Regions from separate parts of the Silvania sp. genome, predicted to be linked through region 2. Evidence: predicted binding sites of a transcription regulator. Region 2 holds the regulator's gene; each other region holds the start of a gene.
What was found. Region 2 encodes Fur, which represses iron uptake genes when iron is present. Its sites were predicted from a motif close to ATAATAATGAGAACNACTATCAA; they were not measured.
Positions count from the first base shown of each region.

Region 1 (7,667 bases), on a different contig from region 2:
GCGATCACTATCTCCTGTTCAATACTGGGACTGGTACTGGTGGTGACGAGGGATGCCTGGCTGAGCCTGTTTATGGCGGCAGTGGTGGTGCCTGACACTACCCTGATGCCGCTGCTGTGTATTGTGATGCTGCCCGCCTGGCTCCTGCTGGCGGGCAGACCGATGATGATCGCCTGGCGAGAGGACAAATAATCAGGCGCTTCTACGCGCCTCCAGCGCCTGAATAATGTCATTCAACAGCGGCGGGAGATCGGCTTTTGGCAACATAACCTCAATCAGCGAAAGCCGCTCGCAATGCGCCACTTTCTCCAGCACCTCCTCAAGCTGGACCACCTCACTCACCCGCCAGCTCTCGGCCTGACAGTTCAGGCTGAGCGCCTGCGGGATCTGCGTCCAGTTCCACAGCGCGATGTCGTTGTAGCGCTGGTTCGGGCCGTGGATCGCCCGCTCGACCGTATAACCTTCGTTATTCAGCACCATGATGATCGGGCGCTGCTGGTCGCGCAGCATCGAGCCCAGCTCCTGAATCGTCAGCTGCGCCGCGCCGTCGCCGGTGATGGCAATCACCCGACGATCCGGGCAGGCGGTCTGCGCGCCATAGGCGGCGGCCAGGGTATAGCCAATTGAGCCCCAGATTGGCTGGACGATAAAATTCACCCCTTCGGGCAGACGTAGCGCAGCCGCGCCAAAGGCCGAGGTCCCCTGATCGGCAAGAATAATATCGCCGGGGCGTATAAAGGTTTGCAGCGTTTTCCAGAAACTGTCGTGCGTCAGCGAACCCGGGTGGATAGCGTGTAGCGGTCGCGTCGGACGCGGTGCAGCAATGGTGCTGGCATACTGATGAGTCAGGCTGGAGAGCACCTCAATCGCCTGCGCCATCGGGATCCCGGTATACCAGACATCTCCCACTCGGGACGCATGCGGCTGAACGTCGATGGTCTGCTGCTGCGTGAGCTTGTGGGTAAATCCGGCGGTGAGCGTGTCGGTAAATCGGGTGCCCACGCAGATCACGGTGTCGGCGCCTTCAATGGCGTCGTTGGTGGTGCCGACGCTCGCAGAGCCACTGTAGGTGCCCGCAAAGCCCGGCTTGCGCTCATCAAAAATCCCTTTACCCATCAGCAGGGTGGCGTGTGCCATCGGGGTGTGATCCATCCAGCGCTGAAGCTGGTTTTGCAGGCCGTAGCGCAGCACCAGAAAATCAGCCAGCAGCGCGGTGCGTTCGCTGGCGGCCAGCCGTTTCTCCGCCGCCTCGCGGAAGGCGTCCAGACGGAAGCTGTCGCTCTCATACAGACGGTCAATGAGAGCGTTTACAGGCGGAGTGGCAGGTTTTTTTGCCACATCGGCAGGCAGCATAAGGTAGCCGGGGCGACGCTCTCTCAGCATTTCGGTCAACACCCGGTCGATTTCATAGCAGGCGTTCTGCTCGGTCAGCTGCGCCTGGGCGACGGTGATCGGCCCGCTCATTTTGAAAAAGTGACGAAACTCACCGTCACCCAGGGTGTGGTGCAGCAGCTCCCCTTTTTTCTGCGAGGCAATCCCCGGTGCGCCGACGATATGCAGAACCGGCACATGCTCGGCAAAACTGCCCGCAATCCCATTAATGGCACTCAGTTCGCCCACCCCAAAGGTCGTCAGCAGCGCGGCAAAGCCCTTGCAGCGCGCATAACCATCGGCGGCATAGGCCGCGTTCAGCTCGTTGGCACAACCCACCCAGCCAATATCCGGGCTGGCGATAACGTGATCGAGAAACTGCAGGTTGTAGTCGCCCGGGACACCAAACAGATGATCGGCACCACAGTCAGTAAGACGGTCTAACAAGTAATCGGCGACACAGTAGGGGGAATGCATGACAGTTATCCTTATGATGTTGACCTCAATTTGAGTATTGAAGAAGCGTGATAGCTGTCCAGGAATGGCGATATTCAGCTCATGGAACAAATGCTTTACAAATTGTGGCGAGGTAATCTGTCTGACTCAGTTAAGGTGTAAACGTATACATTGGTATTTTTCGCAGAAAGAGGAACAATAGATATGGTTTATCAGGCGGATAAAAATCGTTATCAGTCAATGGTGTATCAACGATGTGGGCAAAGCGGCCTCAAGCTGCCGGCCATCTCCCTTGGACTGTGGCATAACTTTGGCGATACCACGCTGATTGAAAACAGCCGTCAACTTTTACATCGCGCCTTCGATAGCGGGATTACGCATTTCGACCTGGCTAACAACTATGGCCCACCGCCGGGATCGGCAGAGCGTAACTTTGGGCGGATTCTGCAGGAGGATTTTCATGGCCTGCGCGATGAGCTGATCATCTCGTCCAAAGCGGGCTATACCATGTGGGAAGGGCCGTACGGTGACTGGGGTTCACGTAAATACCTGATCGCCAGCCTCGACCAGAGCCTGAAGCGCATGGGGCTGGAGTATGTCGATATCTTCTACCACCATCGCCCGGACCCGGAAACGCCGCTGCGTGAGACGATGCGCGCGCTTGACCATATTGTGCGTCAGGGGAAAGCGCTGTACGTCGCCCTGTCCAACTATCCGGCAGAGCAGGCCCGGGAGGCTATCGCCATTCTCGAAGACCTGGGTACGCCGTGCCTCATCCATCAACCAAAATTCTCAATGTTTGAGCGCGCCCCCGAAGCGGGACTGCTGGATGTGCTGCAGCAGAACGGCGTGGGCTGCATTGCCTTTTCACCGCTGGCGGGCGGCCAGTTAACCGACCGCTACCTGAACGGTATTCCGGCCGATTCCCGTGCCGCAAGCGGCAGTCGCTTCCTCAATCCGGATCAGCTCACCGAAGAGACGCTGGCTAAAGTCCGCCAGCTCAATGCCCTGGCGGAACGCCGCGGGCAAAAGCTGTCGCAGATGGCGCTGGCCTGGGTGCTGCAACACGACGCGGTGACCTCGGTCCTGATCGGTGCCAGCAAGATCGCGCAGATTGACGATGCGGTAGGCATGTTGGCGAACCGTCACTTCTCCGCAGCTGAGCTGAGCGAAATAGAAGCGATCCTGCGCAGCACAGATTAACAGCGCTATTAGCAAAAAGTGCTATGCCTTCAGATTTAGGAGTTGAGGCGATTAAACAGGGCTTTACCGCCCATTAATATTGCGTTAACAAGCCGATTACGGCTCCGATCGTGAAGGAGAATAACAATGTTCAGGTCCCTGATTCTGGCAGCTGTCTTAATAGCTTCAGCCCCGCTGGTCGCTACTGCTGGCGAAATCACCCTGCTGCCATCTGTAAAATTACAAATTGGCGATCGGGATAACTCCGGCAATTACTGGGACGGCGGCGGCTGGCGCGACCGCGGTTACTGGCACCGTAATTACGAATGGCGCGATCACCGTTGGCGTAAACATGATAACGGCTACCATCGTGGCTGGGATAAACGTAACGCCTACGAGCGCGGATACCGCGAAGGCTGGAACGATCGTGACGACCGCCGGGGCAAAGGCCGCGGTCATGGGCATGGTCACGGCGGACATGGTCATCGCCACTGATAATAAAAAAAGAGCCTTACGGCTCTTTTTTTACAGCCCAAGCGCCGTGCCGATTAACAGCCACAGGTTCAGCGCCACCACCAGCACCACAATCGCCCAGCCAATCCGTTTCACCGTTACCGTATTCACCAGATCGCCCATCAGCGTTTTGTCGCTGGTAAAAATCAGCAGCGGCACCAGCGCCAGCGCGATGCCAAAGCTCAGCAGAACCTGGCTCATCACCAGAATACGGGTCGGATCGAGCCCCATCAGGATCACGATAAACGACGGCATCATGGTGACAGAGCGACGCACCCACAGCGGAATATGGAACCGGACAAACCCCTGCATCACCACCTGCCCTGCCAGGGTGCCGACCACGGTCGAAGAGAGACCTGCAGCCACCAGACTCAGGCCAAAAATGGTCGCCGCCGCATGGCTCAACAAGGGTTCCAGCGTCAGGTAGGCCTGATCGAGATCGGCGATGCCAGTATGACCGTTGAAGTGGAAGGCCGCCGCGGCGGTCGCCATCATCGCCAGGTTCACAAACCCGGCAATGGTCATCGCGATCGCCACGTCCCATTTTGTCGCCGAGTAGCGCTCATGGCGCGAGCCCTCGTGCAGATTCTGGGTCAGGGAGGAGTGCAGGTAGATAACGTGCGGCATAATCGTCGCCCCCAGCACCCCGGCGGCGAGGAATACCGCTTCGGAGGTTGGCAGGTTCGGGATCGCCATCCCCTTCCCTAACTGCACCAGGTCGGGCCGGGAGAAGACCAGCTCGACGATGTAGGCTGCCGCAACGAACAGCAGCAGACCGCCGATCACTTTTTCGAGCGGTTTTTGCCCGCGACGTTGCAGCATCAGGATCAGGAACGTGGCGATACCGGTTAGTATTGCCCCCTGCAGGAGCGAGACGCCCAGAATGAGCTTAAAGCCGATTGCGGCACCGATAAATTCCGCCAGATCGGTCGCCATCGCGATAATTTCGGCCTGCACCCAGTAAAACCAGACCATCGGTCGCGGATAGCGGTCGCGGATGTGCTCGGCGAGGTTTTTGCCGGTCGCAATGCCCAGCTTTGCCGACAGCACCTGGATCATCATCGCCATCAGGTTTGCCCACACCACCACCCACAGCAGTTTGTAGCCAAAGCTGGCCCCGGCCTGGATGTTGGTCGCAAAATTACCCGGATCGATATAGCCAATGGCGGCAATAAACGCCGGTCCCATTAATGCAAAGCGCATCTTGCGTGCCGCCCTGCCGGTGCTAGTCTCAACGCGACTGTTGGTCATCTCTGCCTCTGAAATATAGCCTTTGCTATGTTTAATGCTATCAAAATGCGAATGATTATCAAGTTCATTTGCGATGGTTTAATCGATTACTGTGATAATGAAGAGCAATAAGCAGGCTGGAAGTGTGGATGCACGACAGGCTAAAACGCGTGCAGTCTTTTGTGAAGCGTAGCACACAAACTTAACTTTGAACTCATTTACATAACATAACAAAAATGTATCTTTTATCCCTAATTATGAGTTTCGTCACAGGATGTGACTATAGTGTGGCTTTGATCTCGTTTTCTTTACTCTTGTTTCATAGAATGTGCACGGAAATTAAACCTGCCTCATATTTGGAGCAAATATGGACCGCGTCCTGCATTTTGTCCTGGCACTTGTTGTTGTTGCTACGCTTGCGCTGCTGGTCAGCAGCGATCGTAAAAAGATCCGCATTCGCTATGTTGTTCAGTTACTCGTCATTGAAGTGTTACTTGCCTGGTTCTTCCTGAACTCCAACGTGGGCCTGGGCTTCGTGAAAGGCTTCTCCGAGATGTTCGAAAGCCTGCTCGGGTTCGCCAATGAAGGGACCAACTTCGTATTCGGTAAAATGAACGATGAAGGTCTGGCATTCTTCTTCCTGAAAGTGCTGTGCCCTATCGTCTTCATCTCTGCACTGATCGGTATTCTGCAGCACATCCGTATTCTGCCGATTGTGATCCGCGCCATCGGTACTGTGCTGTCGAAAGTGAACGGCATGGGCAAACTGGAATCTTTCAACGCCGTCAGTTCCCTGATCCTCGGTCAGTCTGAGAACTTTATCGCGTATAAAGATATCCTCGGCAAAATGTCCCGCAACCGCATGTACACCATGGCGGCCACCGCAATGTCTACCGTTTCCATGTCTATCGTGGGTGCGTATATGACGATGCTGGAGCCAAAATACGTGGTTGCTGCGCTGGTTCTGAACATGTTCAGCACCTTTATCGTTCTGTCACTGATCAACCCGTACCGCGTGGATGAGAGTGAAGAGAACCTGCAGATGGCTAACCTGCACGAAGGCCAGAGCTTCTTTGAAATGCTGGGTGAGTACATTCTGGCAGGCTTCAAAGTAGCGGTGATCGTGGCAGCCATGCTGATCGGCTTTATCGCCCTGATCTCTGCGCTGAACGCCCTGTTTGCTGCCGTCCTGGGTATCTCCTTCCAGGGCATCCTGGGCTATATCTTCTACCCGGTTGCCTGGGTGATGGGTGTGCCAGCCAGCGAAGCGCTGCAGGTGGGCAGTATCATGGCGACCAAACTGGTCTCTAACGAATTCGTTGCGATGATGGATCTGCAGAAAATCGCCGGTACGCTCTCCCCGCGCGCCGAAGGTATTCTCTCCGTGTTCCTGGTCTCCTTCGCTAACTTCTCGTCCATCGGTATTATCGCGGGCGCGATTAAAGGCCTGAACGAAGAGCAGGGTAACGTGGTTTCCCGCTTCGGTCTGAAACTGGTTTACGGTTCTACGCTGGTCAGCGTCCTGTCTGCGTCTATCGCCGCACTGGTACTGTAATCAGCTTAAAAAAAACCGGGGATCTCCCCGGTTTTTTTACGCCTGGAGATCGGCGAGCGGCTGCGGTTTACCAATCAGATAGCCCTGCAGATAATCGACGCCACACGCCAGCAGGATCTCGCGCTGCTCCGGCAGCTCAACATACTCCGCCACCACGCACAGCGAACGGGCCTTTGCCAGATTGCAAATGGACTGCACGATCATCGCATCCATGCTGTCGCGACAGATATCTTTCACGAAGCAGCCGTCAATCTTCACGATATCGGCCTGCAGGCGCTTCAGCCGCTCGAAGTTGGCATAGCCGGTACCAAAATCATCAATGGCAATTTTAAAGCCGTAGTCGCGCAGTTGCTGAATATTCAGAATACTGACTTCCGAATTCGAGAAGGCTTGCTCTTCTGTCACTTCGATGATCACCGCCTGCGGCGCGACAGCGTAGTCTTCAAACAGGGCAATGATGTCGAGTGCGACGTCCTTTTGCATTAGCGTCAGCGGCATCAGGTTTACCGAAAAGCGCGCGCACGTTTGGCTTGAAGGATACGTGCGTAACCATGCCAGCAGCGCTTCGACCACGCTGATATCAAACCGCCGGCTCAGGTTAAACTGCGCCACCAGCGGCAGAAACTTATCCGGTGTGAGAATTTCGCCGTCGCTCTCCAGCCGGGACAGGATTTCGTGATAGCCGGTTCCGTCTGCTTTCTGGATCGGCTGAGCATACAAGCGCAGCCCGCCTTCATCCAGCGCCCGCTTCACCCGCCCCAGCATCAGAACGCGATCCGTGGTTTGCCCCGAAACGGTCGCCAGGCTGTTAGTCAGCGACAGCACCTGATGCAACGAGCAGGCCTGTTCAGCCAGCCAGCTGAGCTGGCCCAGCGTATGGTGCAGGCTCTCACCGCGGCTGTATGCCACCCCACCCCAGGCGGCACCAAACTCAATGTCCAGCCCGGTATTGTTCCAGTAGATTTTGCGGCTGTTCAGACAATCGACAATGTGCTGCAGCCGAGCCCCCGCTTCCGGACCGCGCAGCACCAGCGCCAGTTCATTACCAGGGATCTGAAAAAGCTGCTCATTCTGAATCAACAGAGGCTGCGTTTCATGGATGATGGCGCGCTTACACTGCACGCGCATCAGCAGGCCATAGTGACGACTGAGAAACTCCAGATTATGCATTCGCAGGCAGCACAGACTGACATCCGCATTCTCGGCCAGAAAAATCTCCAGCGCTCGCAGGTTGGGTAGCCCGGTGAGCGGATCGGTCAATGCCCTCTCCTTCCACCCCTGCCGGAGCCATTCGCTACGCTGGAAAATTCGCGCCATGTAGACCAGGCAAATCGAAAAGGAGATCAGCACCGACAGTACA
Region 1 is NZ_JBOGBT010000087.1:12,429-20,095, forward strand. Features, by position in the region: gene ACRDD5_RS16330 (ion channel protein) at 1-192, shown strand, start outside; gene ipdC (indolepyruvate decarboxylase) at 193-1,848, opposite strand; gene ACRDD5_RS16340 (aldo/keto reductase) at 2,032-3,030, shown strand; gene ACRDD5_RS16345 (DUF2502 domain-containing protein) at 3,157-3,504, shown strand; gene ACRDD5_RS16350 (Nramp family divalent metal transporter) at 3,535-4,773, opposite strand; gene ACRDD5_RS16355 (NupC/NupG family nucleoside CNT transporter) at 5,120-6,307, shown strand; gene ACRDD5_RS16360 (EAL domain-containing protein) at 6,344-7,667, opposite strand, start outside.
Region 1: a site for Fur is predicted at 4,813-4,835, ahead of ACRDD5_RS16350 (Nramp family divalent metal transporter). Genes of this name have one in related genera too.

Region 2 (7,667 bases):
TAGCGCCGCCGCGCCTTCAGAACCGGTTTTTACCTTCTCAGATATTCGCGTCGATCTGGCCGCGCGCCGCATCCAGCGCGGCGAAGCGGAAATCCACCTGACACCGATTGAGTTTCGCCTGCTGGCGGTGCTGCTTAATAATCACGGTAAAGTGCTCACCCAGCGCCAGCTGTTAAGCCAGGTCTGGGGACCAAATGCGGTGGAGCACAGCCACTATTTGCGCATTTATATGGGGCATCTGCGCCAGAAGCTGGAAGTGGATCCCGCGCGCCCTCGGCATTTATTCACTGAAACCGGTATTGGTTATCGGTTTATGCTTTGATGTGGGAAAACAAAACGGCAACCTGAAGGTTGCCGTTTCTGGATGCTGTAGGCCGGGCAAACGCCGTGCCGCCCGGCGCACAAGCCACACTTATGCGTTCTTCAATACTTCACTGACAATTTCAACCGCTTCTTTCTCAATCAGCTGACGGTGTTCGTCGCCGAGGAAGCTTTCACAGTAGATTTTGTACGCATCTTCCGTACCGGATGGACGCGCCGCGAACCAGCCGTTGTCGGTCATCACTTTCAGCCCACCAATCGACGCACCATTGCCTGGTGCGGCAGTCAGACGCGCGGTGATCGGGTCACCCGCCAGGGTGCTGGCGCTGACCATTTCTGGCGAAAGCTTAGACAGCGCGGCTTTCTGCGCAGACGTGGCCGATGCCTGCAGACGGTTGTAGCTTGGGGCACCGAAACGGGCCGCCAGCTCGTTGTAGTGCTCCTGCGGATTCTTCCCGGTTACTGCCGTAATTTCTGCCGCCAGCAGGCACATGATGATGCCGTCTTTGTCGGTGGACCACGGCGTGCCGTTGAAGCGCAGGAAGGAAGCACCCGCGCTCTCTTCACCGCCAAAACCGAAGCTGCCGTCGTGCAGACCGTCAACAAACCACTTGAAGCCAACCGGTACTTCGACCAGTTTGCGACCCAAATCGTTAACCACGCGGTCGATCATCGCCGAGGAGACCAGGGTTTTACCGACGGCCACATCTTTGCCCCACTGTGGACGATGCTGGAACAGGTAGTTGATCGCCACCGCCAGATAGTGGTTCGGGTTCATCAGGCCCGCAGGGGTGACGATCCCGTGGCGGTCATAGTCCGGGTCGTTGGCAAACGCGAGGTCGAACTTATCGCGAAGCGCCAGCAGACCGGCCATCGCACACTCGGAAGAGCAGTCCATACGGATCGCGCCGTCTTTATCAAGGTGCATAAAGCGGAAGGTCTGATCGACCTGATCGTTAACAATGGTCAGATCCAGCTTGTAGTGCGCCGCAATACGCTGCCAGTATTCGATACCGGAGCCGCCAAGCGGGTCAACGCCAAGCTTCAGACCGGCTTTCTGGATCGCAGCCATATCGACGATATCCGCCAGCCCTTCAATAAACGGCTGCACCAGATCCTGCTCTTTCACGTGACCGGAGGCCATCGCCTCGCCCAGGGTGATTCGCTTCACGCCTTTCAGGCCGTCGGCCAGCAGAGCGTTAGCGCGGTCTTCCACCACTTTGGTGACGTTGGTGTCAGCCGGGCCACCGTTAGGCGGGTTATATTTGATGCCGCCATCTTCCGGCGGGTTGTGCGACGGGGTGATCACAATCCCGTCTGCCTGCGCCCCGCCCTGCTGGTTATGCACCAGAATAGCGTTCGACACTGCAGGGGTCGGCGTATAGCCGTTGTTTTCCTGAATCACCACGTCCACGCCGTTGGCCGCCAGCACTTCCAGTACGGAAATGAAAGCAGGCTCTGACAGGGCGTGCGTGTCTTTACCGACGTAGCACGGACCGGTGACGCCATTTTTGGCGCGCTCTTCCGCGATGGCCTGGGCAATGGCCAGAATGTGCGGTTCGTTAAAGCTTTGGCGAACCGCGCTGCCACGGTGACCTGACGTACCAAACTTCACTGCGTGTTCTGCATTACCCACTTCCGGCTTCAGCACGTAGTACTGGGCGGTAAGCTGGGCGACGTTAATCAAATCGCTCTGTTGTGCAGGCTGACCCGCACGATTGTGATTTGCCATTGCCTGGTCCTTCTGATGCAAGGGTTAAATTGTACCGCAAACCTTATCAGTCAATTCCACCGGGAACTGCATCGACTGCATGATGTGTTCGATCATGCCGCGCTTGCGTCCGGTATTGGTATTGGTGATCACCCAGTACGGGGTACCAGGGAGCTGTTTGGGTTTAGTTTGATTACCATTCTGTAAAAGCGTCTGCTCATCGACAGCGAAGTAAACGCGAGTTCGACCGTGCAGGGACTCGGTGGCGTCGGCAAACGCTTTGTTGTCCAGTGAATAGAGTGTAGACAGCACCAGCATAAAGCGGTTAACGGCTTTTTTCTGTTCCGCGTATTCATCAGACAGCAGCAGCTCGCGCATCGCACGCACATTGTCTTTCGCCGGGTTCAGCGGCTTTTGCTGCGCGACAACGGCTGGCTGGCGCACTTCTTTGACGACAGGCGCGGTGGACTGTGAGGCGGCGGCAATTTTCAGCATGCGCCGTAAAATGTCGGACGCGCTTTCACCGATATGCCGTGTCTGGCTGGCAATAAACTGATAAAGCTCGTCATCAACTTCGATTGTTTTCATCTTAATCCAGTGCGATATCTTATCTGAATACAAGTTGTTGGGAGTATAAGGTCAAAACCCAACAGCGGATAGCGTCAAGCCAGGGTGGCGGCAAAAGTCAGATTTAACTGTTTCCTTGCAGCCGGGCGGCAGAATGGTCAACATGATACCCTAACCTGACATACGTAAAAAAAGAACTTTGCCATGAAATTGAATACCCGAGCGCAATCTGCACAATCGCCGCACAATAATTCTCCCATCGTGCTGGTTCATGGCCTGTTTGGCAGCCTGGACAACCTCGGCGTGCTGGCACGGGATCTGGTGACGGACCACGCTCTCCTGCAGGTGGATATGCGTAACCATGGTCAGTCCCCGCGCTCGGCACAGATGACCTATGCCGATATGGCTCAGGATCTGCTCGATACGCTGGACGCCCACAATATTGAAAAGGCGACGCTTGTCGGCCACTCCATGGGCGGTAAAGCGGTGATGGCGCTGACCGCGCTTGCACCTGAACGTATTGACGGTCTGGTGGTGATCGACGTGGCCCCGGTGGATTATGCCGTGCGCCGCCACGATGAGATTTTCGCCGCGATTAATGCCGTTACAGAGGCCGGGGTCAGCACCCGCCAGCAGGCCGCCACGGTGATGCGTGAGCACCTTGATGAAGAAGGTGTGGTGCAGTTTCTGCTGAAATCCTTCGTGGACGGTGAGTGGCGCTTTAACGTGCCTGCGCTGTGGGATCAGTACAGCAACATCGTTGGCTGGCAGCCGGTGCCGGCCTGGTCGCACCCGGCGCTGTTTATTCCCGGCGGCAATTCGCCCTACGTCACCGAAGCGTATCGGGACGCGCTGCTGGCGCAATTCCCGCGGGCGCGGGCGCATGTGATTGCCGGTGCCGGGCACTGGGTGCATGCCGAAAAACCCGATGCCGTGCTGCGTGCCATCCGCCGTTACCTCGCCGACATCGAAAATTGATTAAAAAGAGAGCGACTGGTCGCCTGCGGGCCACCAGTCGTTGGCGTGCCGATTTCGCTGATGTATGATGGCGCGCTTATCGCCCGGGCTTTAGCAGGGCGTCTTGTTTCCCCCGAAGTCTCAGAATCATGGCCAAAGAAAACACGGACCGCACAACAATAGATCTGTTCGCGAATGAGCGGCGCCCGGGACGACCGAAAACCAATCCGCATTCGCGTGATGAACAGCTGCGCATTAATAAGCGCAATCAGCTCAAACGCGATAAAAGTCGTGGGCTTAAACGCGTCGAGCTGAAACTCAATGCGGACGCCGTCGATGCGCTGAACGAGCTGGCAAATGCCCGCGACATCAGCCGCAGTGAGCTTATTGAAGAGATGCTGATCCTGCAGCTCGAGAAATGGCACGACAAAGCGTAAGTCAGAAAACTCCCCTCCTTGTTGCTTTCATGTAGCACAGAGTGCAGTCCTGCGCGATAGCAGTTTCCGCAGGCTTCTCTGTTCTGCTATGATTGCCCTTATCCGTGGCTAAATTGCGCCACCATACTATTAAGTTTCAAGAGGTTATTTTACTCATGGCAATCATCGGCATTTTTTTCGGCAGCGACACCGGTAACACCGAAAACATCGCGAAAAACATTCAAAAACAGCTTGGTAAAGACGTTGCCGATGTGCATGACATTGCGAAAAGCAGCAAAGAAGACATCGCAGGTTACGATATCTTGCTGCTGGGCATCCCAACCTGGTACTACGGTGAAGCGCAGTGCGACTGGGACGACTTCTTCCCGTCTCTGGAAGAGATCGACTTCAATGGCAAACTGGTAGCCCTGTTCGGCTGTGGCGACCAGGAAGACTACGCAGAGTACTTCTGCGATGCGCTGGGCACCATTCGCGACATCATTGAGCCGCGTGGCGCAGTGATCGTGGGCCACTGGCCAACTGCAGGCTATCACTTCGAAGCCTCTAAAGGTCTGGCTGATGATGACAACTTTGTGGGACTGGCTATCGACGAAGACCGCCAGCCGGAGCTGACCGCAGAGCGCGTGGACAAATGGGTTAAGCAGATCCGCGAAGAGCTGCACCTCGACGACATCCTCAACGCCTGATGTTGTGGCGGCGTAACCTGTAGTTACGCCGCATTGATAGGTATTATCAATCAAAATAATTGCTACAAATTTTTAACTTTTGCTGTCATACCTGTACAATCAACCAGGATTAAACGGGTCACCCTGTAACAAGTTTGTTGGCGGTACCACGTTTTTATAAGCATACTTTGCTTGAGACTTGCAGTTTTCATTCAGCCATGGCAGTTCTATAATGAGACGCATTCTCTCAGGTGCACTTTCTGTCACTTCTTCTATAGAAGTGAATCGTTTAGCAACAGGACAGATTCCGCATGACTGACAACAATACCGCATTAAAGAAGGCCGGACTGAAAGTCACGCTTCCACGGTTAAAAATTCTGGAAGTGCTTCAGGGTCCGGATAACCATCATGTCAGTGCGGAAGACTTATACAAGCGTCTGATCGACATGGGCGAAGAGATTGGTCTGGCCACGGTGTACCGTGTACTGAACCAGTTTGACGACGCTGGCATCGTTACACGCCATAACTTCGAAGGCGGTAAATCCGTTTTCGAACTGACGCAGCAGCATCATCACGATCACCTGATTTGCCTGGATTGCGGCAAAGTGATCGAATTCAGCGACGACTCTATTGAATCCCGTCAGCGTGAAATTGCTGCACGTCACGGCATTCGTCTGACCAACCACAGTCTTTACCTGTACGGCCACTGCGCTGAAGGCGACTGCACTGCAGATGACCACGCGCACGACGCGAAATAATTCATCCGCACACGCTAAGCCAACCTGACGGTTGGCTTTTTTTATGCAAAAAAAACCCGGTAGCGCTGACGCATACCGGGCCTAATAACAGCTGATTACTTGCTGTTATTACTGCGAATTTCCTTCCAGATTTGGTCGCAACGCTTCGTCACTTCCTGATCGTTTCCGGTTTTGCGCGCCTGAATACAGGCCTGATAATCAGCCACTCTTATCGTTTCCTGGGTCGCAAACTGCTCGTGCGCTTTCTCTTGCTTAAGCACGTTCAGCACGCTTTGGCAGGCTTCGATCTTCTCCGGCGATCCCTCTGCGGTATTAATACAGGCGCTATAAGCCTCTTTCAGACGTGAATCTTCTTTCTGGGTCTGCGGCTCTGCGCAGGCGGTAAGCCCGGCGGCAAATACCGCGACAAACAGGATTTTTTTCAACATAGCGGTCTCCGTTTCGGCGGGTGTAACCCCGCCGGAAGCATCATCAGAAGATAGTGAATGGGGCGATAACCATAAACTTCACGTCGCGCTCATCCTGGAAGATGTTGCCGTAACCGCCGCCGTAGCTTGGGATACTGGAGTGATTGTCGTACTGGGTGAAGTGCAGCTTGAACATAGTGCCTTTCGCACGACCGTCCTGCAGGACGTAGATCGCATCCAGGCTATAGGCTGACTCTTTGATGTTGTTGGACGGGTTGTTTTCGCGCTGGCCCGCGCTGTTGATAAACCAGTCCGCTGGCTTCGCATCCCAGGCGTAGACATACGAGCCACCGACGCTCCAGCCTGCCATGTTCCAGTTGCTCAGATCGTACATCGCACCAAAGAAGACCGCTTTTTCGCCGTTGGCGTTAAAGTCGGAGCGGTTATCCCACCAGACATCCAGACGACCGTTGGAAGAGGCATAGGTTGGGGTCATACGCTGCAGGAAGTAGCCTTGCTGTCCTTCGGCTTTGACGTAAGTCCCCTCCAGGCGTAAATCCACCTGCCCGACTTTGTAGCCCAGGGTCAGCGCCTGCAGCCAGGCGGTGCCGTCGTAGATATCATTGACGGTGCTGTCGTTGGCTTTATCACGGGTGCCGTAGAACTGATAGCTGGTCGACAGCGGGCCGCCCACCACATCCATCTTATAACTGGCTTTGGCAAAATACTGATCAATATAGCCTTCAGCCTGACCGAATGCCGCTTCCAGAATCAGGTTGTTTTTGAAATCGTATTTCGCACCAAGGGAGTGGAGATAGTCGACGCGGGTCTTTCTGTCGTTTTGATAGAACTTGTCCATCTCGAGGTGCCACGGCGCTTTGTACTCGTTGGTCCACATGTAGGAGAAACTCAACGCCCCGCTATCGCCGTAGTCAAAGTTCGCCCCGGCTTCAGCGCCCTGGTATGTACCCGGCATAAAGCTCCAGTGCGGCGCTAATAAGGTTTGACCAGTAGGCTGAAGCCAGCCACCGCGCGCCCAGGCCGGACCGTATTTAAATTTGGCTGCCGCTTTGTACAGGCTGATCCCGCTCTTATCGCCGGACCAGTCCTCTTTGTAGGCTTTGTTGCTGGAGGAGAATGCAATTTCGTTCGGGTGTCCGCTGTCGCCGTTTTCCGCCATTTCAATCGCGGTGAAGGCGGCCAGATCAAGACCGAACATGTCCGCTGCATAGCCGGACTGGAAATCAAGGTTGGCGTTCCAGGTGGAGTGAGCGAGGTTAGTTTTGTATTTGTCTGATTCAACGTCTTTACGGTCACGTTCACGCTGCCAGTAATAGACACCGCCCGTCAGGGTTGAATCATCGACAAAACCTTCGGCCTGAGCCTTTGGAGAGACCATCCAACCAGACATTGCTGTCACACCGGCAATAGCCAGCGCAAGCGCACTACGTTTGCCACTAAACGTACGCATAGTTAATCCTCTTTGACGTATTAAAAGCGCCTTAAACGGCGAAAAAACAAAAGTTAAAAAGTCGACGTAAGCAGAAATACTCATTTACATCTACTGCCTGTAGACTATTTTTCGCGACGCGAATTATCAATCCTTTTTAGCGATCAAAAGTCAGGATTATGACGAAGTGCACATATTTGGTTGCCATTTGTAACAACGCCCGCGCGACAGAATAATCAATTAAAATAATCTTCAAAATTAGCCAGTTATTTTTAGTGGTTGCATTAATTCGCGACAGAATGGGATTAATTTGAAGCAAGGGGGAGAAGGCTAACAGCGGAGGGAAATGCAATTAATTCGCATCGCGAAGATTAACACCAGCAATGACTTGATT
Region 2 is NZ_JBOGBT010000109.1:20,906-28,572, forward strand. Features, by position in the region: gene kdpE (two-component system response regulator KdpE) at 1-322, shown strand, start outside; gene pgm (phosphoglucomutase (alpha-D-glucose-1,6-bisphosphate-dependent)) at 413-2,053, opposite strand; gene seqA (replication initiation negative regulator SeqA) at 2,078-2,620, opposite strand; gene ybfF (esterase) at 2,804-3,577, shown strand; gene ybfE (LexA regulated protein) at 3,706-3,993, shown strand; gene fldA (flavodoxin FldA) at 4,149-4,679, shown strand; gene fur (ferric iron uptake transcriptional regulator) at 4,970-5,416, shown strand; gene chiQ (ChiQ/YbfN family lipoprotein) at 5,512-5,841, opposite strand; gene chiP (chitoporin ChiP) at 5,888-7,294, opposite strand.

Region 3 (7,667 bases), on a different contig from region 2:
GATAGGAGCATCACGAACGCCGCTGTGATTGGCTGTGAAGGTATTACTGCGCTTCTGGTTCGAGCCACGCAGTAATATCATTTGCTTCATTGATGTAATCAAATAGCACTATGAGTTGTTCTAATTCATATGCGGCTCTGAACAAATCACCCATGAACATATGCTGCAATCCTGTCTGCTGAAGAATATGTTGTGTGAGAGCAAAGTCTGCCAAGAAATCATGCGCCATATTGTTGCGCTTTTCGACGAATATTTTTAATAAATGAATGTAATCAGAACGTAAATTATTGTCTTCTAATGCAGCACGTGTGCGACCCAGGGTGTATTTTTCCAGTTTATCAGAGGTAATAGTAACGCCTGGCATTGATAAAAGCACTTTCTTTAGACCAAATTCAAGCAATTGCGCTTTGCCCATAAAGATGCCGTAGGCTTCTAGAAATTCCTTTTCTTTATAGATTTCCAATCCATTCTGAACCAAAGCAATAATATCTTCTTTTGTGAGTAATTCAGCCATATACACATACCTATGTAAATGAGGGAAGGAAAACCATATTATAGGTTTAGATCCTGCTCTTCCAGCAGTTCTGCGGCTCTACTGGTGCATCGATGGTGGGTGACACCAACAACTTTGCAGCAGCTGTTACCTAAACTCCGGCAATGGACAATAGATGGAAGGGATCACATCTAGTCGCTATCAAATGCTCATGAGCAGCTCAGATAAAAACGTCCGCTCCTCGCTCACAGCAGACCTCCTTCCACCTCGCGCCAGAAACGGACACCACAAGTATTATTGCGGATTAAACACTGCGACATTTCTCTAATCTGATATCAGTACCATTGATAACCTTTTTATTACCCCAGCCGAGTTGCAAATAGAATCGCGCCGCACGACTATTTTTATCCGTTTCCAGCCAGGCAATCTCATGATGTTTGAACAATTCATGCTCGGCCAGCTCAACAAGGCTTCGGCCAATACCCTTGCCTTCATATTCCGGCAGAACAAACGCCGCAAAAAGACATCCTTCATCCGGCAAAATCATTGAGAAGCCCACGACGTTGTCGTTTACGGTTGCAACCCATGCGCATCGACTCTGTTGTATCAGATCGGCAACGACGCTTTCGTTAATCCCCATCTGCTGCATTTCTTCGCGGCTCAGATGATTCTCGATAACCGAGGTTATAACGTCGAAAATACTATCAATATCAGAAAGTAGAGCTGATCTTGTAGAGATATTCATAAGTCTCATTCCATGTATGACAACATAAACATTGAGAATATTGCGCGGCACTTCGTTATTTATTGAGCGGTATCGGGCATGATTTTTCTCCACCATTCAGGTTTCATATCCTGAAATGAGTGAGATTGTGGCGAAAACATGGCGCATTCATTGTGATCAAAAATACCGCTTAGCAACGCAGTCACTGGAGTGTCATCGATAGCACCGACTGAACTGCCACACCTGGCACAAAATGCTCGGGATGAAGTCGAAGATGAGCGGAACAGAGAAGGCGTGCCCCCTTCACCCGTCCATTTAACGTCCGCCGAGTTGAATTCAAGCCATACTGCGGTCTGACAACCGGAATGCTTCTGGCATATATCGCAGGAGCAGGAATGAGAGGAAGCAGGGTTAATCGCTGTGAATCTGATAAACCCACATAAACACCCACCTGACAGTGTCAATTCCATATCAGTCGATACCTTATCAACGCTCAGAGAGTGATAAAGATAGCATCGTCAGCTCCTTGCTCACAGCGGAGGGAGCAGGTCAGGGGTTCACCCGTTCACCTTATATTCTGCTGAACATAAGGTGAAGGGATCATTCCTCAATACTTAACTGATGAGCATGACAACGCACGTTGCCTTAACGCTCTCATCAGAACTGCGTATTGACACTCATATACCACGTACGGCCTGGCTCGTTATAGGTATAAGCCCCCGCACCGTACATGTACGCGCCAGTCGCGGTATTCCCGGTAGTCTGGGCGTTACCCGCACGCCATACGCGCTTGTCGAAGACGTTATCCACGCCGCCGGTCAGGCTGACGTATTTGGTCACGTCCCAGGTCGCGCTCATGCCCACGATGCTGTACGGACTGACTTCGTCCAGCTCAGAACCGGTCGCCGGTTGGCCTTTGTAGTTGTACTTCTTCGGCTGCTGCTTGCCGTACCAGGTGAACGTAGACTGCACTGACAGATCCTGCTGTACCTGCCAGCTCAGGGTCGAGTTCAGCGTGTACTCCGGGATGATCGACAGACGGTCGCCGGTCTCTTTGTTCTTACTCTGCAGCATGTAGGTGATGTTGTTAGTCCAGTTAACCGCATCGCTGACCGGCACGTTCAGCGTGCCTTCCAGACCTTCAACTACCGCTTTCGGCACGTTTTCCCACTGGTAGATATCCGTTTTGGTTTTGCCAAGTGAGGTCTGACCCACTGGCGCGTAACCGGCTTCAATCTTGTCGCGGTAGTCGTTACGGAACCAGGTCACGCCCGCCAGCCAGCCGTCGCGTTTCCACTCCAGGCCAATCTCTTTGTTGATGCTGGTTTCTGCTTTCAGATCCTCGTTACCCAGCATGTAGCAGCCGACGCCGTCGGCGCTGGCGTAGCAACCCTGGCCTTTGCTGTACAGCAGGTAGTTCGGGTTGGTCTGATACAGACTCGGCGCTTTATAGGCGCGGGCGATACCCATTTTCAGGGTGAAGTCGTCGCCCAGGCCCTGAGACAGGTTCAGCGACGGGCTCCAGTTGTTACCCACCACCGAGTGATGATCGAAGCGCAGCGCCGGGGTCAGCATGGTGCTGTCGGTCAGCTCCATGTTGTTTTCGGCAAACAGAGAGAAGATCTCCGCATCGGAATACGGGCTGCGGTTGTTGTCGATCCCCGGAACCGCGCCACCCTGCAGGGCCTGGCCGTTGGAGGACATGTCCTTCATGCGCTGCTGATCCCATTCAGTGCCCAGGGTCAGGTTCTGGTTCACGATAAAGTCGATCGGCAGGTTGATTTCGCTGTGCAGCATCACGTCGGACAGGTCGGTATCGGTAAACTGGTTGCTGTTGAACAGCCCTTCAAGACCGCCCGCCAGCCCTTCGCCCAGACGCGAGTTGCGGGTGTGTTCGTACTGTGCCCAGTTGCTGGTGGTAATGCCGTTATCCCAGCCGCCGTTCCAGGTCACGGCGAAGTTCTGCCGATACAGACGGTTGGTCTCTTTGCCGTAGTTTTGCTTCACCAGACCGCTGCTGCTGTTGTCATTGTTGGTGTTCTGCGTGTCACCGGCGTAGAGGTTGTTCTGACGGCTGTAGCCCGCTTCAAACTGCAGGGACTGCATCGGGGCAAAGTCCCAGCGCAGGACGCCGTTAACGTCTTTATTTTCGACCCCTTCACGCCCGGCGGGCAGCGTATCGGCATAGGCACCGGTACGTTCAGACTGATGGCCCTGGTTGATATCCCACGCGTCGGCCTGGGTTTTATCAAGGTTGCCGTATAAGCGGAAGCTGAAATCCCCGCCCAGCGGGCCGTTGAGGCTAAAGTTGGTGCGTTTGGTGGAGCCCTCTTCTTTATGCTCAGGGGCATTCAGATAAGTGTTCCAGGAGCCATGCCACTCGTTGCTGACTTTTTTGGTGATGATGTTCACCACGCCGCCCGCGGCGCCGTTGCCATAACGTGCGGCGGCCGGACCACGGATCACTTCAATGCGCTCAACCATCTCTGGCGGCACCCAGCCGGTATCGCCGCGGGTGTCACGTTCGCCGCGCCAGCCCAGACGGATGGAGTTACGGCTGGTGACGGGCTTGCCGTCAATCAGGATCAGGGTGTTTTCCGGGCCCATCCCGCGGATATCAATCTGGCGATTGTTACCGCGCTGGCCGCTGGTGGAGTTGCCGGTCAGGTTCACGCCCGGCATAGTGCGGATGATCTCAGCCACATCGCGTGCAGGCGGGTTTTTACGGATCTGATCGGCGGTAATGGTCGACACGCCCGGCGCCTGCAGGTTCTGCTCGGCGGCGGTGATCACCATCGTATCTTCTGTTGCGGCGGTGTCGGCGGCCATGGCCGGCAGTGCAACACCGTAGATCCCCAGATTGACCAGTAAGGCCAGAGAGTGAAGCTTGTTATTCATTGTATGTCCTGCTTTTCGGTGCCGTATTCCCCATGGCTCCATTCCCTAACGGGTGAGGAGACGGCATGATATCGCCCGCAATTTGCGAAAACGCCTCGTTCCTGAGTCCGTACGCAGTGCAGGGCATGGCTAAGAAATTGTTTGCGCTTCCCACAGCGCGCCCATACGCTATTGCAAATGAAAATAGTTATCAATAATATTATCGATATTGTTTATCTTTTATCAAAAAAACAGAACAGGTCTTGGGGTTAACTCGGTGACAACGCTGGAAGCGGGAAGCAATGCCTGGTGGCAGGCAAAAAAAGGGCCCGAAAGGGTGCCGGAAGGGGATCATTATAAAGTCACGTTCTGGTGGCGTGACCCCGGTGGAACGCAGCACACCTCGCCGCTCAAACGGGTGTGGCTCTACATCACAGGTGTGACCGATCACCACCACAACGCCCGCCCGCAGACGCTGGTGCGCATTGCCGATACTGACATCTGGCAGTGGCAGGGTGAGTTCAGCCCCAGCTGGCGCGGAAGCTACTGTTTTATCCCCTCCGAACATGACGACGATTTCATTGAGTCAGTGTTTGCCACCGATCCGCCGGACCGCATGGCCCTGCGCGAAGGCTGGCGCAAACTGCTGCCCAACGCCATTGCCGATCCGCTTAACCCACAGCACTGGCGCGGTGGACGCGGGCACCCGGTCTCGGCGCTCGAAATGCCGCAGGCCCCGCTGCAGCCCGGCTGGGACCGACCCGACGCGTCGTACCCGCCACCCCAGTGTATCTCCTGGACCAGCGAAAGACTGGGCAATACGCGCCGGGTGTGGATCTTCACGAGTGGCGATGAAACCCCGCACGAGCGCCCGCTGGCGGTGCTGCTTGACGGGCAGTTCTGGGCCGAAAGCATGCCGGTATGGCCCGCGCTGACCGCGCTCACTCACAGCAATCAACTGCCGCCCGCCGTCTATGTCTTAATTGACGTTATCGACACCGCCCACCGTAGCCGCGAGCTGCCCTGTAACCCCGACTTCTGGCTGGCGGTGCAGGAAGAGCTTTTGCCAAAAATTCATGCACTCGCCCCGTTCAGCGACCGCGCCGACCGCACGGTGGTGGCAGGGCAGAGCTTTGGCGGCCTCTCCGCGCTGTACGCCGGGCTAAACTGGCCCCAGCGCTTTGGCTGTGTGCTCAGCCAGTCGGGCTCCTTCTGGTGGCCGCATCGCGGCGCGAACCAGGACGGCGTGATTATCGAACAGCTTAAAAACCAAAACCTGTCGGTGCAGGGCCTGCGCATCGTGCTGGAGGCGGGACGACGTGAACCGCTGATTTACCGCGCCGCTCAGGCGCTGTATGCCGAACTACAGCACGCGCAGCCGCCGGTTGTCTGGCGTCCGGTTGACGGTGGACATGATGCACTTTGCTGGCGGGGAGGGCTGACGCAGGGGCTGATGACTCTCTGGCAGCCGCTTATTCAATAACGGAGTCTGGTATGGAATTCAGTAACCCCTTCGACGATCCGCAGGGTTTGTTCGCCATTGTGCAAAACGGTCAGCAGCAGTACAGCCTGTGGCCGCAGCAGTGCGCCTTGCCCGACGGCTGGCGCGTGGTGTGCGAGCCGCAGTCGCAGGAGGCGTGTCAGCAGTGGCTTGTCGCCCACTGGCAAACCCTTATCCCGGCCCATTTTGCACAGGTGAAATCATGAGCGCACAACATCCTCTCGTTGCCGCCCAGCCGGGGATCTGGATGGCGGAACAGCTTTCCGACCTGCCCAATGCCTGGAGTGTGGCGCATTACGTCGAGCTGAACGGCCCGCTTGACGCCCCGCTGCTGGCGAAAGCGGTGGTGGCGGGCATGATGCAGGCCGATACCCTGCGCACCCGTTTTGCCGAAGATAACGGCGAAATCTGGCAGTGGGTGGACGACGCGTTCCAACTGCCGGAGCCGCAGATTGTCGATCTGCGTGCCGACGCCGATCCGCACAGTGCCGCGCTGGCGACAATGCACGCCGATCTCAACCAGAATCTGCGCGTCGACAGCGGGCAGCCGCTGGCCTTCCATCTGCTGATTCAGGTGGCGGATAACCGCTGGTACTGGTATCAGCGCTATCACCATTTAGTGGTGGATGGCTTCAGTTTCCCGACCATTACCCGCCAGATCGTGGCTATTTACCGCGCCTGGTCGCAAGGCGAAACCACGCCAGCGTCCCCGTTTACCCCGTTTGCCGAAGTGGTGGAAGAGTATCAGCGCTACCGCGACAGCGAGGCTTATACCCGGGATGGCGCATTCTGGGCTGAGCAGCGCAAACATCTGCCGCCGCCGGTGTCGCTCTCCAGCGCACCGCTGCCGGGACGCGCTGCCACCACTGACATTCTGCGCCTGAAGCTGACTGCTGACCGCCGCGCATTCAGCAAGCTGACCCATGCCAGCCAGACCCAGCCAACCGATCTGGCCCTGGCGCTGGTGGCCCTGTGGCTCGCCCGTCTGACCGGGCGCATTGATTATGCTGCCGGTTTTATCTTTATGCGCCGAATGGGTTCTGCGGCGCTGACCGCCACCGGCCCGGTGCTCAACGTGCTGCCGCTGGCCGTGAACATCAACCCGCAGGAAACCCTGCCGGAGCTGGCCCAGCGGCTGGCCGGACAGATGAAAAAAATGCGCCGCCACCAGCGTTACGACGCCGAGCAGATCGTTCGCGACAGCGGGGGAGCTGCCCGGGATGAAGCGCTGTTTGGCCCGGTGTTTAACGTCAAAGTGTTCGATTACCAGCTGGATCTCGACGGCGTACAGGCGGTGACGCATACCCTGGCGACCGGTCCGGTGAATGATCTCGAAATGGCGCTATTCCCGGACGAACAGGGCGGGCTGAGCATTGAGATCCTCGCCAACAAACAGCGTTACGATGAGGCCGCTCTGGTGCGCCATGTCGAACGCCTGCATGCCCTGCTGGCCCAGTTTGCCGCCAACAGCGACCTGCGCTGCGGCGAGGCGGAAACTCTCTCTGATGACGAGTACGGACTGCTGGAGAACATCAACCAGACTGCGGTCCCGCTGCCGCTCACCACCCTGAGCACGCTGGTAGCGGAGCAGGCTGCGAAAACCCCGGACGCCCCGGCGCTGGCTGATGCCCAGTACAACCTGACCTATCGCCAGATGCGCGAGCAGGTGGTGGCTCTGGCGACGCTCCTGCGTGCACGCGGCGTCAAACCCGGCGACAGCGTGGCGGTGGCGCTGCCGCGTTCGGTGTTCCTGACCCTGGCGCTGCATGCCATCGTCGAGGCGGGGGCCGCGTGGCTGCCACTGGACACCGGGTATCCCGACGACCGCCTGCAGATGATGCTCGAGGATGCGAAGCCGTCGCTGCTGATCGCCACCGACGACCAGCTCGCGCGCTTTAGCCATCTTCCGCTGGCCAGCTTTAGTTACAACACACTATTACCTGCGCTGGGTAGCGAACCGCTGCACCTGAGCACGCCGGAACAGACCGCCTATATCATCTTTACCTCTGGCTCCACCGGCCGCCCGAAAGGGGTGATGGTCGGACAAACCGCCATCGTCAACCGCCTGCTGT
Region 3 is NZ_JBOGBT010000088.1:74,786-82,452, reverse strand. Features, by position in the region: partial or broken gene ACRDD5_RS16870 (hypothetical protein) at 1-28, shown strand, start outside; gene ACRDD5_RS16865 (hypothetical protein) at 44-514, opposite strand; gene ACRDD5_RS16860 (GNAT family N-acetyltransferase) at 798-1,238, opposite strand; gene ACRDD5_RS16855 (GFA family protein) at 1,298-1,687, opposite strand; gene ACRDD5_RS16850 (TonB-dependent siderophore receptor) at 1,875-4,115, opposite strand; gene fes (enterochelin esterase) at 4,372-5,577, shown strand; gene ACRDD5_RS16840 (MbtH family protein) at 5,589-5,801, shown strand; gene entF (enterobactin non-ribosomal peptide synthetase EntF) at 5,798-7,667, shown strand, end outside.
Region 3: a site for Fur is predicted at 4,293-4,315, ahead of fes (enterochelin esterase). Genes of this name have one in related genera too.

Region 4 (7,667 bases), on a different contig from region 2:
GCAGTTTGTCCAGGCTCTCCTGGAGCGCATCGGCCGGACGCTTTTGATCGTCATTCCACAGCTTCGTGGTGATAAATAACTCATCGCGAGGCAGACCGGCGCTGGCCAGTGCGCTCCCCACGCCGGTTTCATTTTTGTATGCAGCAGCGGTATCAATCGACCGGTAGCCGACCTCCAGCGCCTTGTGAATGGCGGACACGACCTCGTCGTTACCGGCTTTCCATACGCCGAGCCCCAGTTGGGGCATTACGCTACCGTCCTGAAGCTTGATTACGGTTGGGTTTGCCATCTTTCCTCCTTCATTTGCTCATCCACCGGGGGCAGGCCCCCGGTGGCGTATGTGCATTAAGCCTGGCCTAAATGCCGAAAAACGAAAGGTAAGATCGAAAATCCCTTAGCGAGCGGCCTCGTAAATGCGACGGCTGACGTCGAGGGTAATGTCGCCATGTTCCCCGATGTGCGTCATCCCGTGTTCTTCAAGTTTTGCCAGCAGGGCAGGGATTGTGCTGCCGTCCAGATCGTAGCCGGAGAGGCGCGTCGGAACGCCCATCTGCTCGAAGAAGTTACGGGTCGCAACGATGGCGGCATCGATACGTTCGTCTTCAGAACCGGTGGTGATCCCCCACACGCGCTCAGCGTACTGCAGCAGTTTGGCGCGTTTGGTGTCGCGTTTTTCGTTCCACAGTGCAGGCAGAACCACCGCCAGCGTCTGGGCGTGATCGAGGCCGTGCATCGCGGTCAGCTCGTGGCCCAGCATATGGGTTGCCCAGTCCTGCGGCACGCCTGCACCGATCAGGCCGTTCAGCGCCTGGGTGGCAGCCCACATCACGTTGGCGCGCACGGCGTAGTTTTCTGGCTCTTTCAGGGCCAGCGGGCCGTCTTCGATCAGGGTCAGCAGAATACCTTCCGCGAAGCGATCCTGGATTTTGCCGTCAACCGGGTAAGTAACATACTGCTCAACGGTATGCACAAAAGCATCCACCACGCCGTTCGCCACCTGACGCGGCGGCAGGGTGTAGGTGTATACCGGATCCAGCACCGCGAAGACCGGCTGGACGTGTTCGTTCATAAAGGCCTGCTTGTCGCCGGTGGTTTTACGCGAAATTACCGCGCCTTTGTTGGATTCAGAACCGGTGGCTGGCAGGGTCAGCACCGAGCCCATCGGGATCGCGCTGTTAATGTCGCTGCCGCCGTTTTGCAGGATCTGCCACGGGTCGATACCGTCCGGGTAGTGGGCGGCTGCGGCGATAAACTTGGTGCCATCCAGCACCGAACCGCCGCCGACCGCCAGCAAGAAGGTGATGTTCTCTTCGCGGGCGATTTTCACCGCGTTCATCAGTGTTTCGTACGACGGGTTCGGCTCGATGCCGCCGAACTCACGCACGTCCAGGCCGTCGAGTGCGGCATACACCTGGTCCAGCACGCCGGTTTTCTTCACGCTGCCGCCGCCGTAGGTGATCAGCACGCGAGCGCCGGTTGGGATCTGCTCGCGCAGGTCGGCGATAGCGCCTTTACCAAACAGAATGCGGGTTGGGGTATGCAGGTTAAAATTGTTCATTGCTCGTTCCCTTAGGTGGGTGAAAAACGTGGCGGCGCAGACGGCTGCCTGATGGTGCTCATTGTGGCGAGCGCAGGCTATCCTCTCAATGCACATTTCTGCCGATGTCTTGCCCATTTCTACACAGTGCTGGAGAAAATGGGTAAACCTGCGCACACTGTCATCATCGGAAACCGTACCCGGACTCAGCAAAGATGAACCGTGAAGAGACGTGCCTGCAGCTCACTGCGCAAATTAACACACTGAAAGATAATGCAAATAAGCTTGATGACCTGCTACCAGACGTTCGTCTGCTGTACGGCACACAGCCCGGACCGCGCACGCCAGTGATGTATCAGCCCGGTATCATTTTTCTCTTTTCTGGCCATAAAACGGGCTATATCAATGAGCGGGTGTTCCGCTATGACACCCGTGAATATTTGCTTCTGACAGTACCTTTACCCTTCGAATGTGAAACCTTCGCGACAGAGGCGGTGCCGCTGGCCGGTATTCGCTTAAATATTGATATTCTGCAGCTGCAGGAGCTGCTGATGGATATTGGCGAGGACGAACTGTTTTGCCCGTCGATGGCGGCCAGCGGCATTAACTCTGCCACCCTGTCGGATGAGATCCTCTGCGCCATTGAACGTCTGCTGGACGTGATGGCGCGCCCGCTGGATGCGCGCATCCTCGGCAAGCAGATTATCCGTGAGATCCTGTATCACGTCCTGCTGGGGCCGGGCGGCGGGGCACTGCTGGCGCTGGTCAGCCGTCAGACCCACTTTAGCCTGATCAGCCGGGTGTTGAAGCGCATCGAAAGCCAGTACACCGAAAACCTGAGCGTGGATCAGCTGGCTGCCGAGGCCAACATGAGCGTTTCGGCGTTCCACCATAATTTTAAGTCGGTCACCAGCACCTCGCCGCTGCAATATCTCAAAAGCTATCGTCTGCACAAAGCGCGCATGATGATGATCCACGACGGGATGAAGGCCAGCGCGGCGGCGCTACGTGTGGGGTATGAGAGCGCGTCGCAGTTCAGTCGGGAGTTTAAACGCTACTTTGGCGTCACGCCGGGGGAAGATGCAGCGCGGATCCGCACGATGCAGGGGATGTGATGGTGCGGGCTGTTGCCCTCACCCTAACTCTCTCCCTGTGGGAGAGGGCAGGGGTGAGGGGAGTAACCGTCAGGCGCTACAGTACTTCTTCTTAATCACCACCGCGATGGTACCCACCAGACCCGCCACCAGCAGGAACATCGGCAGGATCATCAGGAAGGTCATCACCTGGTCTTCGTGGCGCTTCACGAACGGGATCATGCTCAGGGCATAGCCAAAGGTGGTCACTACGCCGACCCACAGCAGCGCGCTCAGCCAGTTAAAGAACTGGAAGCGGCGATTAGAGAGGCCGGAAATCCCCGCCATCGTTGGCAGCAGGGTGCGTACAAAGGCCAGGAAGCGTCCGGCCAGCAGGGCCAGCAGGCCGTGGCGATCAAACATACAGGTTGCCCGCTGGTGATACTTATACGGCAACTGCGCCAGCCAGCTTTTCACGATCCGCGTATTACCGAGCCAGCGGCCCTGCAGATAGCTCAGCCAGCAGCCCAGGCTGGCTGCGGAGGTGAGGATAACCATCGTCGAGGTAAAGTCCATCACCCCTTTCGCAATCAGCGCGCCTGCCAGCAGCAGCAGACTGTCGCCCGGTAAAAAGGAGGCGGGCAGTAACCCATTTTCCAGGAACAGGGTGGCGAACATGACGAAGTAAACCACCCCGACTACATGCGGGTCCGCCAGCGCTGCAAAGTCGTGTTGCCAGAGTGCAGCGATAATATCGTGAATAACAGCCATGGGCTTTCCTGTGGAACAGCGTATATGAACCTAGTGTACTCCCTATTTCGCCTGCGGGCTTTGATCGCAGGCGCAACAATTCAGACTTTTCTGTAGGCGATGTGGGGAAAAGTATCCTCTGAGCTGTTTTCTCTCCCTTTGCTACTCGATGCGCGCAAAGCCTGCCGCTAAATCGGCGATCAAATCGTCGACGTTTTCCAGGCCGATATGCAGACGGATCAGTGTACCGGTAAAATCCACGTCGCCACCCGGGCGTAGCTCGGCAATCTGCTCTGGCTGGTTTGGCAGGATCAGCGATTCAAACCCGCCCCAGGAATAGGCCATGCTGAACAGCGAGAAGTTGTCCAGATACGCCGCCAGCTCGTCGTTGCTCAGGCGCTTGTTCAGGATAAATGAGAACAGACCGCTGCTGCCGGTAAAGTCCCGCTGCCAGAATTCATGGCCTTTGCTGCCCGGCAGCGCCGGATGGTTAACGCGCGCCACCTGCGGATGCTGCGCCAGCCACTCGGCCACCTGCACGCTGCTCTCGTGGTGCTGACGCAGGCGCACGCCCAGCGTACGCAGGCCGCGGCTGGTCATATAGGCGGTATCGGCGTCCACCATTTGCCCCATCAGATAGGCGTTCTCGCGCAGTTGGTCCCAGCAGCGGGCGTTGGATACCGCCGTGCCGATCATGCCGTCAGAGTGGCCAATCAGGTATTTGGTGGCCGCCTGAATCGAGATATCGATATCAAAGTCGAGCGCTTTAAACAGCACCCCTGCCGCCCAGGTGTTATCGATCATGATGATCGCTTCCGGGGCTTTGCTGCGCACCGCCTGCACGATGGCAGGCACATCATGCACCTCCATGGTGATCGAGCCCGGGGATTCCAGGAACACAATGCGGGTATTGGGTTGGATCAGGTCGGCAATATCGGCGCCGATCTGCGGATCAAACCAGCCGGTGGTCACCCCCAGCTTGCTGAGAATTTTGGTGCAGAAGTCCTGGCTGGGCTCGTAGGCGGTGTTGGTCATCAGGATATGATCGCCCTGTTCAACAAACGCCAGAATGGTATTCGCCACCGCGGCCGCGCCGCAGGGGAACAGCGCACAGCCTGCGCCGCCTTCCAGCTCGCACATGGCTTCCTGCAAAGAGAAATGGGTCAGCGTCCCGCGGCGACCATAAAACAGCTCGCCTTTGGCCCGGTTGCGGGTGGCGTGCTTTTTGGCTTCGACCGTCTCAAACACCAACGATGACGCGCGCTGGATCACGCTGTTCACCGAGCCGAGGGTGTATTTCTTACTGCGTCCCGCCTGGACAAGCGTGGTATCAAGATGCTTCTCTTTCATGTGTGCGCAACCTGTTTTTATACGTCTGGACGTCCAGACTACCATGAAAGTAAAAATGGTCACGAGAGGTGGGTACATAAAGAAGAAAATTTTTTAAAATTTGTTTCCGGGAAATTTTTCCTGCGTGAGCGCAAGGAAAGTTAACCGAAATTCCGGCACCATGTAAATACTAATGAGAACTACTATCAATTCGACGCGTTTTTGATATTATTATGCTCAGATTTTGTGATTTGCGTCCTGGAGATACCGAGTGGGTAATAATTTGATGCAGACGGATCTCTCCGTCTGGGGTATGTATCAGCATGCCGACATCGTGGTGAAGATTGTGATGATCGGCCTGATTCTGGCGTCTGTCGTCACCTGGGCTATTTTCTTTAGCAAGAGCGTTGAGCTGATCTCGCACAAACGCCGTCTTAAGCGCGAGCAGCAGCAGCTGGCCGAAGCCCGCAACCTGAATCAGGCGAGCGATATGGCTTCTTCGTTCCAGGCAAAAAGCCTGACGACTCTGCTGATCAACGAAGCGCAGAACGAGCTGGAGCTTTCCGCGGGCAGTGAAGACAATGAAGGCATTAAAGAGCGTACCGGCTTCCGTCTGGAACGTCGCGTCGCCGCAATTGGTCGCCATATGGGCCGGGGTAACGGTTTCCTCGCCACCATTGGTGCGATTTCGCCATTCGTGGGTCTGTTCGGCACCGTCTGGGGCATCATGAACAGCTTCATCGGCATCGCCCAGACGCAAACCACCAACCTTGCCGTTGTGGCCCCCGGCATTGCCGAAGCCCTGCTGGCGACGGCGATTGGTCTGGTTGCTGCTATCCCGGCGGTGGTTATCTATAACATCTTCGCCCGTATGATTGGCAGCTACAAAGCAACCCTCGGTGACGTTGCCGCACAGGTTCTGCTGCTGCAAAGCCGCGATCTGGACCTGAGTGCCAGCTCCGCGAAGCCCGTCCGTTCTGCTCAGAAATTACACTTAGGTTGATTCGTCATGGCAATGCGTCTTAATGAAAACCTGGACGATAATGGCGAAATGCACGAAATCAACGTGACGCCGTTTATCGACGTCATGCTGGTTTTGCTGATTATCTTCATGGTTGCTGCGCCGCTCGCGACAGTGGACGTTAAAGTCAATCTGCCGGCTTCTTCAAGCCAGCCGCAGCCGCGTCCGGAAAAGCCAATCTATCTGTCGGTGAAAGCGGACAAAACGATGTTCCTCGGTAACGATCCGGTGACCGACGAGTCAGTGATCCCGGCGCTTAACACGCTGACTGAAGGTAAGAAAGACACCACGGTGTTCTTCCGTGCCGATAAGTCGGTCGACTATGAAACCATGATGAAGGTAATGGACACGCTGCATCAGGCGGGTTACCTGAAGATTGGTCTGGTCGGCGAAGAGAAAACAGCGGCCAAATAAGCGTAAAACGGCAACCAACAGGTTGCCGTTTTAGATCTGTAGGCCCGGTAAGCGTAGTGCCACCGGGCAGATCCTCACACTACCCCAGATGTTCTCCCCCGCATACGCCGTGCACTTCCGCCGTCACGTAGCTCGATTCCTGACTCGCCAGATAGACGTACACCGACGCCAGCTCAGCAGGTTGTCCCGCGCGCTTCATCGGCGTCTGCTGTCCAAATTTGGGGATTTTTTCCTGGGTCTGGCCGCCGGAAATCTGCAGCGCCGTCCAGATGGGGCCTGGCGCGACTACATTGACGCGTATCCCGCTTTCCGCCACCTGTTTCGCCAGCCCACGGCTGTAGTTCAGAATGGCTGCTTTGGTGGAGGCATAGTCCAGCAGATGCGGACTAGGCTGATAGGCCTGAATCGACGAGGTGGTGATGATGCTGGCCCCGGCGGGCAGCAGCGGCAATGCCTCCTGGGTTATCCAGAACAGCGCCAGCACGTTCACCGCATAGGTTTCTTTGAACTGTTCGGTGGTCAGATCGGCAATTTTCTCGACGGCGACCTGCTTCCCGGCCACCAGTGCCAGCACGTCCAGCCCGCCTAACGCTTCGTGGGCTTTATGCGCCAGCGAACGGGCAAAGTTTTCGTCACTCAGATCGCCCGGGATGAGCACCGCGGTGCGTCCCGCGTCTTCGATCAGCTGTTTGACCTGCTGCGCATCTTCTTCTTCAGCGGGCAGGTAGTTAATGGCGACATCTGCCCCTTCACGTGCGTAAGCGATGGCGGCAGCACGCCCAATCCCGGAGTCGCCTCCTGTTACCAGCGCCTTACGATCCAGGAGTCTACCGCTGCCCTTGTAGCTCTTCTCGCCGCAGTCCGGTACCGGGTCCATCTTGCTTTGCACGCCAGGTGCGGGCTGAATCTGCTGCGGGTATTCACCGGTGTAATACTGAGTGGTGGGATCCTGAATTTTGCTCTGCGAAGTGGTCATACATGTTCTCCTTGCTTGCATTGTCAGCTTTTAAGCTTAGGAGAGTCGCCAGCTGGCAGGGATCATCCAGGATAATCCCGAATGCGGAGGAGGGGGTTTAAGGCTTTTCTGAGGTTGGGGGCGTTTTAGCGGCCAGCGCCTCTTCATCCAGCGCGACGGTGGTGACGTTAGAGGTCCGGTAGCCTTCTTCGGCCAGCTTGCGGGTTACGCGCAGGGTGGCGGTTTCACGCGCCAGTAAATACTGGTAATTGCTTTCCAGACGGGCGAGGATTTTTTCTTTTAATTCCGGGCGTTGCGTCATGATGGCATTGATGGTCGCGCCGTAAATCTCTTCTTTAACCTGCAAGGGATAAATCTCCCGCCGGTTTTGCCATTTCAGCCGCACCAGACCCGCCGGGATCGAAAGTAGCTCTTTGGCAATGCGCTGCAGTTCACCGTTCTTAATCTGTTTAAGCGCTTCAAGGTTTTGCTCTAAGATAAATTCATCGCTTTTTTTGTCATCTAAAGTCAAATAAACGTTATTATTATCAGTATCCTTCACGTTATTCATCCTCAAGCTTATAAAAA
Region 4 is NZ_JBOGBT010000066.1:34,341-42,007, forward strand. Features, by position in the region: gene dkgA (2,5-didehydrogluconate reductase DkgA) at 1-289, opposite strand, end outside; gene yqhD (alcohol dehydrogenase) at 395-1,558, opposite strand; gene ACRDD5_RS12995 (AraC family transcriptional regulator) at 1,753-2,652, shown strand; gene yghB (DedA family general envelope maintenance protein YghB) at 2,722-3,381, opposite strand; gene metC (cystathionine beta-lyase) at 3,523-4,710, opposite strand; gene exbB (tol-pal system-associated acyl-CoA thioesterase) at 4,961-5,692, shown strand; gene exbD (TonB system transport protein ExbD) at 5,699-6,124, shown strand; gene ACRDD5_RS13020 (SDR family oxidoreductase) at 6,204-7,100, opposite strand; gene ACRDD5_RS13025 (cytoplasmic protein) at 7,198-7,650, opposite strand; gene ACRDD5_RS13030 (hypothetical protein) at 7,643-7,667, opposite strand, start outside.
Region 4: a site for Fur is predicted at 4,877-4,899, ahead of exbB (tol-pal system-associated acyl-CoA thioesterase). Genes of this name have one in related genera too.